3 regions of the Micromonospora sp. WMMA1363 genome follow, and region 1 is predicted to be linked to each of the others. Evidence: riboswitches for the same ligand, from Rfam matches in the RefSeq annotation. Region 1 holds a riboswitch; each other region holds the start of a gene.

Region 1 (2,239 bases):
CCAGATCTGCCGGTACCAGATCACGTAGAGCACGGCGAGCCGGTCGGCGTTGTTGACGAAGAACGCCGCCAGGTTGTTGCCGTAGGTCCGGTCGCCCCCGGTGGCGGCACCGCCGAAGCCGTTCTTCTGGGCCGCGAAGTCGCAGGCCCGGCCCTTCGGGTGCTCGCCCGAGCCGCCGGGGCGGTAGCACGAGACGTACCGGGTGAATCCGGCCGCTTTGGCCTGGTTGAGCGCGTGGAGCGTCCGGGGGGTGATGCAGCCGTTGGCCGGGGTCGGGTCGTTGACGCTGCACGACTCCCGCGGCCAGGAGCCGTCCGAGTTGCGCGGGGCCGGCGCGGCGGTCCGGGACCCGCCCCGGCTGGCGGGAGCCTGGGCGGCCCGGGAGTTGGCCGTGGTGAGCGCCCGCTCCGCCTGCTGCTTGCGCTTGGCCATCACCGCCTGCTGCTTGCGTTGCTCGACGATCTCGACCTCCACCGCGAGCTTGGCCTCGGCGACCTGGTCTCGGTTGTCCCGCAGCTCGCGCAGGGCCTGGTCCTCGTTGGCGGTGACCGCGTCCAAGGCGGCGGCCCGGTCCATGAAGCCCTCCGGTGTGCCGCTGTTGAGCAGCGCCGACGCGGCGCCGAGCCGGCCGGTGCGGTACGCCAGGCCGGCCAGCTCGCCGACCCGGGTGGTCTGTTCGGCGAGCCGGGTCTCGGTGGCTTTGAGCTGTTCGGCGAGTTGTGCCTGCCGCTTCACCGAGGTGTCCAGGGCCCGTTTGGCGTCCAGGTAGCCCTTGCTGGCCGCCTCGAGCTGCGCGCGGAGGGCGGGGGTGCCGCCCTCCGGATCGTCCCCGGGTGCGGCGGCCTGGCGGGCCGGGGGAACGGCCGCCGCGGGGGCGACCGGCGCGACGCCGAGACCGAGGGTGAGGGTGAGGGCCGCGATGATCAGGGCCACCACCCGGGCGGCATGTCGTTCGGGTGCCACTTCCGGCATTGATCCACATGTCCTTCCGTCAGCCGCCGACCGGGTTAGCTGACGGGTTCGGGACGGAAGATCCCTACCGCTGGCGCGGATGCACCCCAGGTACCTGGTTCCCCGGCTCGCCCCGCGGGGGCGATTAGGCGGCGGCCGCCGCCGGCACCGGTGGGTGCCGCCTGGCGGAGGCCGGAACAGAGCCTACCGGTGTGGCTGGGGCGATTGCAGTGGGAGTTACCCAGGGTGTCCGTGTGACGACAGTCGGATCGGATGTCACCAACGAACATCCCGTCAGATCGCGGATGTGTTCGTCACCACTCGACCGACCCGCAGGCTCCGTGGGTCGCACCGGGCTCGGTCTGCAACGTCGCATGCTCGATGTGGAATTCCTCCCGCAGCGTGGCCCGCGCCGCGGCCAGGACCGCGCCGACGTCGGCGCCGGGTGCCATGGTGAGGTGGGCGGAGGCCACCTCCATGCCTGAGGTGAGCGTCCAGACGTGCAGGTCGTGCACCTCGCAGACGCCCGGAACGGTCACCAGGCGGTCGTGCACGGCGGTGACCTGGAGGTGCTCCGGGGCGGCCTGGACGAGGATGCGCAGCGCCGCCCGCCCGAGCCGCCAGGTGCGCGGCAGGATGAACACGCCGATGGCGACCGCGACCAGCGGGTCGGCCCACCACCAGTTGGTGCCCGCGATCAGTAGGGCCGCTCCGATCACGCCGAGGCTGCCGAGCAGGTCGCCCAGCACCTCGAGGTAGGCGCCCTGGAGGTTGATGCTCTCCCGTGCGCCGGGTCGCAGCAGGACGAAGGCTACCAGGTTGGCCAGCAGGCCGAGGACTGCCACCGCGAGCATCGGGCCGGTCAGCACCTCCGGCGGGTCGCCGAAGCGGCGTACGGCCTCCACCACCACGTAGATCGCCACGCCGGAGAGCAGTAGGGCGTTGGCGAGCGCGGCCAGCACCTCCAGCCGGTAGAGGCCGAAGGTGCGCTGCGGATCGCCGTTGCGGCGGCGGGTGGCGGTGAGGGCGGCGAGCGCCATGCCGATGCCGAGCACGTCGGTGAACATGTGTCCGGCGTCGCTGAGCAGCGCCAGCGACCCGGTGTGGAACGCGGCCACCGCCTCCACCGTCATCAGGGTGGCGAGCAGCCCGAAGGCGGCCCAGAGGCGGCTCCGGTGCCGCTCCGCCGCGTTCGCGACCGCCCCGTGGTGGTCATGACTTGGGCCCACGCGGACACCTTCCGTCACCCGTCCCGATCCGCGTCCAATCTATGCTCACATCGCTATGT
Region 2 (2,239 bases), 2.3 Mb from region 1:
CCGACCGCCTGACCGACAGACACGCGTGGGTGTCGCGGCTACAACAGCGACACGTGGACGTGGTCGGTGTGGTTCGAGGCCCCGCTGTAGGACTTCCAGCCGGTCGCCGGGAACCAGATCTGCCGGTTCCAGATCACGTAGTAGATGCCGAGCTGAGCGGCGTTACGGACCAGGAACGCGGTCAGGTTGTTGCCGTACATCCGGGTGTCGTTGTTGTGCCAGGAGCGGAACCCGCTGTTCTGGAGCGACCAGTCGCAGGCTCGCCCCTTGGGGTGTTCGTACGGGCCCCCCGACCGGTGGCAGCCGACGAACCGGGTGAAGCCGGCCCGTCTGACCTCCTTGTACATGTGCAGGGTGCGCGGGGTGACGCAGCCGGAAGTGGTCGGGTCGTCCTCGCTGCACGACTCGGGCTTCCAGCCGCCGTCCGCGGTGCGGCCGGGGGCCCCCGGGCAACCGGCGAGGTTGCGCTGACCAGGCCACCGGTGAGCTCCTCGCCGCCGACCAGGCGGAGCGCCTTTGCCGCCTCGGTCCTGCTGCGCTCTCTGTCGTTCTTCAGCTTCTCTCGCTCGCGGACCTCTGCCTCGATCGCCAACGTGGCCCGCTCGGCGCGGCGCTTCGCGGCGTTGACCACGGCGAGCCGGTTGTCGTTGACCAGGTTCAGCTCGTCCAGGGAGGAAGCCCGGGCGATGAACGAGTCGGGGGTGTTCGCGCCGAGCAGCATCGACATCGCGCCGATCCGGCCGGTCCGGTACGACTGTGCGGCGATCTCGTTCACCTGGGGGGCCAGGGCGTTGAGGTCGGCCTGGGCGCGCTGGAGTTCCAGATCGAGGGCGAGCTGGCGCGCCTCGGACTTCTTCAGCTGCGCCTGAGCCTTGACGAACTCCCGGTTGCGGGCCTCGATGAGGTCGCCCAGCAACTCCGGCTCCGAGTCGTGCCCGGAGGGCGTTGGGGGAGTGGTGGGCGCGGCCGACACCGGGGTGGGCCCGGCAAACACGGCCAGCGCGGCGAGCGCGGCCACCACGGGCGTCAACCAGCGGCGTAGGGGTGCCGTCACAGTGTTCCCTTCCGTCGACCGCCGACCGGGTTAGCTGACGGGTTCGGGACGGAAGTGGCCCCTACCGCTGGCGCGGATTCACCCCAGGTACCTGGTTCCCCGGTTCGCCTCGCGGCGATTGGGCGGTGGCACCGCAGGCGCCGATGTGCGCCTCCAGCGGTGACCGGCAGCGAGGTTACCTGACGGCCGTCCTGGGGAGCTACGTCCCGAAGCCGACCAAACACGCGATTCCGTAAGCGTGCTGCGTAACCAGTGACACGTGTGTCAGGCGGATGAGGCCGCGTCGTCACGCTGCGGAGTGTCACCATCTGGTGTGCGTACTCCTGTCTTCGTCGGGCCACCCATCGGGGACGGCAGGGACGGTGGGGCCGACCCGCGGTGCGCTCAGCGCCTCCAGCGCGTCGGTCCGTCCGCACGCCGGCCGGGGGGCCGGCACGAGATCGTCCGCGCCCGCCGGTTCGCCGCCGTGCCGCCCGGCGGTGGTGACCAGGGCGGCCAGGCCGGTGGTCAGCGGGACGGCGGCGATCAGGCCGAGCGTGGCGACGGCGCTCCGGACGATCTCCTGGGCGAGGAACTCGCTGGTCAGTATGTGGGTCACGGCCCGCGAGTCGGCGGTGAGCAGGAGCAGCACCGGCAGCGAGGCGCCCGCGTACGCCAGCACGATGGTGTTCACCGTGGAGGCGATGTGCGCCCGGCCGACCCGGGTGGCGGACCGGTAGAGCTGCCGCCGGGACAGCCCCGGGTTGGCGTGCGCGAGCTCGGTGACGGTGGCCGCCTGCGTCACCGTGACATCGTCGAGCACGCCGAGGGAACCGATGACGATCCCGGCCAGCAGCAGGCCGTGCAGGTCGACCCCGGCCTGGAACATCGACAGCGTGGTTGCCTCCTCGCTGCCGTACCCGGTCAGGTGGGTGGCGGCGGTGGCGAGCGTGCCGAGTACGCCGGTGAGCACCAGGCTGCCCAGCGTGCCGAGGACCGCAACCGACGTCTGCGCGGTGATGCCGTGCGTGAGGTACAGCACCACGAACATGATCAGCGCGGCTCCGACCACCGCCACCATTAGCGGCGGCCGGCCGGCGCTGATCCCCGGCAGTACGAACGTCAGCAGGATGGCGAAGCTCGCGGCGAGGCCGCCGAGCGCGGCGAGCCCGCGCCACCGGCCGAACGCGACGATCGCGGCGGCGA
Region 3 (2,239 bases), 2.3 Mb from region 1:
GGCCGCCCACTGGCGAGGAGACCTGTCCGCGCGGCAGCTCGGCGACGTGTTCGGCCACCGGGATGGCTGGAACCCGCGCCTGCACCCGGCGGAGCAGGAGATCGTCTTGACGCGGGCGGTGCGGAACGGCAAGCTGGCCGCTTACCGGGCCGCGACCGCGCGGGAACGGGCGGCCTGGCGGGACGCCGAGGTGGCCGCGGAGGCGGCCCGCGCGCTCCACGCCGAGGCGTACGCCGCCAGGAAGCGACTGTCTCCGGTGCCGTCGGTGCGAGCCCGGGCGGCTTCCGCGCGAGGCCCGGTGCTCGCCGCTCGCTGGCGCCCGGCGCGGGGCGGACTGACACTATTTCAGTGACGCCGGTCACCTTGGTGTCGAACCGGTCAGTGGTCGCATTTCGGCCGACTTTCGCGGGCGGTTCCCGGCGATCGGCCACCGCTCGTCCGCTTGTCGACCTGCCGTGCCGTTACGGCCCCTCGTCCCATTGAACTGCGCCAGTGCATAAGTGCCCGCAAAATTGCTGCATGATCGATGTTTAAGCAGCTCAACGCCGGTTGGCAGGTCGTTGACCGGCCAGTAGTGTCGGCGCGTCCGGTGCGGTACCCGATCGCAAGAGGCGACGCCGCACGGACCCGCTCAATCGTCGAATGACGAGCCGGGGACCCATTGCACCTGGGGTGAATCCGCGATTCCGCGGTAGGGCGTACTTCCCGCCCGAATCCGTCAGCTAACCCGGTCGGCGGTGTCGGAAGGAGTTCGATCCTCGTGCAGCACGACCGCATCTCCCGGTTCCACCGCCGCCTCCACGGCATCGCGGTGCCCGCGCCCGTCCGGCTCACCGCCGGGCGCTGACCCACCGCCTCGCTCGGTCCCGCCGGGCGCCTTCTCTCGTGGCCCCCGCCGCCGGACCCGGTCCGCGCGGTCGGCTCGGTGCGCCACCAGCCTGACACTCCGTGGAGGATCCCGTGAAGCACCACCTCAGGCGACAGCTCCGTCGCATCGTCACCGAGCGGCCCTACCAGGTGGCCGCCGCGTCCGCCGCCGCGCTCGTGCTGGCGACCGGTTCCGGCGCCTTGGCCGCCGGCGCCGACGAATCTCCCGCTGTGGGGCAGACTCCGGCGTCAACGGCGGAGCTGGGCAGCGAAGCCGTCGGGTCGGCCAGCACCGTGGCGGCTGCCCCGTCGAGTGCTGCCCCGTCGAGTGCCGCCCCGTCGAGTGCGCCGGTCGAGACAGCTGCGGACCCGGACCTAGACCAGAAGCCGGAGCCGCCGACGTCCAAGCTCCTGGAGTACGACTACCAGGCGCAGACCAACTTCTACTACTGCGGTCCGGCCGCGGTCCGTAACGCCCTGAGCGCCACCGGCGTCGAGCGGACCCAGGATCAGCTGGCCGGCCCGTTGGGGACCGACCAGTTCGGCACCGACTCGGCCGAGGACACCACCCGGGTGCTCAACGCCATGGTCGAGGGCGACCCGTACCAGACCCGGATGTTCTCGGGCGGTGCGGCCACCCCGGCCCAGATGGACCAGCTCCAGTCCGACATCGTCGCCGCCGTCGCCGACGGCCGCGGCGTCGTGGTGAACGTCGCCGGCAGCGCCACCGACACCGACGGCGGCTGGCACTCGTTCCCCGGCGGTCACTACGTCGCGGTGGTCGGGTACGACGACGAGGGGCGGCTGGCACGGATCGCCGACTCGGCGAACCCGGCGGCCGGGTCGTACTGGATGACCACGATCGCCCTGGCGAACTGGGCCGCGACCCGCGGCTACTCCGCCTGAGACACCGGCGCGCCCGCCACCGTTTGACCCCCGCCGCCGGCTGAGAGCTTCTCGGGAGCAGCACAATTGTGCCCAGCGACTCGGCATGCCCAGCGACAAGGCGACGCTCCGCTCACGACGCGGCCGCTGCCCACCTCGCTGGCCGGAGGCCAGGCCGTGGCGGAGCGCGACGCAGTCCACCCTGGTTGCTTTCGCTTTTCCCGCTGATGCGCCACCCGCACGCCGGTCAGGTCGCGTCGTCTCGCCTCATGTCGGTACGGGTGGTGAGCACACGGGCGATCGCCGTGCCTGCCAACCGGTCGTCGTCCAACTGTTCGGCGACGTAGTTGACCGTACGGCGAATGTGGCCCACTCGTCGGCGAAAGCGTCTGGCGAGTTCTCCCTAACGGCCGTGGGGGCCGAATACAGCGCGTACCGGGCGCCCGGCCCCGGTGGGCAGGTCCTCGCTGTCACCGGCTGGCCATGT

What was found. Region 1 has a riboswitch for cyclic di-AMP ahead of QTQ03_RS11690 (coiled-coil domain-containing protein). Riboswitches for the same ligand answer to the same signal wherever they lie in the genome.
Region 2: another riboswitch for cyclic di-AMP. It lies ahead of QTQ03_RS22815 (coiled-coil domain-containing protein); the one in region 1 lies ahead of QTQ03_RS11690 (coiled-coil domain-containing protein).
Region 3: another riboswitch for cyclic di-AMP. It lies ahead of QTQ03_RS01285 (C39 family peptidase); the one in region 1 lies ahead of QTQ03_RS11690 (coiled-coil domain-containing protein).

What each region holds. Positions count from the first base shown of each region.
Region 1 covers NZ_JAUALB010000001.1:2,562,736-2,564,974, reverse strand. Annotated here, with positions in the region: gene QTQ03_RS11690 (coiled-coil domain-containing protein) at 1-963, opposite strand, end outside; cyclic di-AMP (ydaO/yuaA leader) riboswitch at 981-1,113, opposite strand; gene QTQ03_RS11685 (cation diffusion facilitator family transporter) at 1,266-2,180, opposite strand.
Region 2 covers NZ_JAUALB010000001.1:4,900,271-4,902,509, forward strand. Annotated here, with positions in the region: gene QTQ03_RS22810 (carbonic anhydrase) at 1-12, shown strand, start outside; partial or broken gene QTQ03_RS22815 (coiled-coil domain-containing protein) at 39-1,054, opposite strand; cyclic di-AMP (ydaO/yuaA leader) riboswitch at 1,059-1,189, opposite strand; gene QTQ03_RS22820 (YibE/F family protein) at 1,356-2,239, opposite strand, start outside.
Region 3 covers NZ_JAUALB010000001.1:265,535-267,773, forward strand. Annotated here, with positions in the region: gene QTQ03_RS01280 (hypothetical protein) at 1-352, shown strand, start outside; cyclic di-AMP (ydaO/yuaA leader) riboswitch at 619-752, shown strand; gene QTQ03_RS01285 (C39 family peptidase) at 949-1,773, shown strand; gene QTQ03_RS01290 (hypothetical protein) at 2,000-2,125, opposite strand; gene QTQ03_RS01295 (ABC transporter ATP-binding protein) at 2,223-2,239, opposite strand, start outside.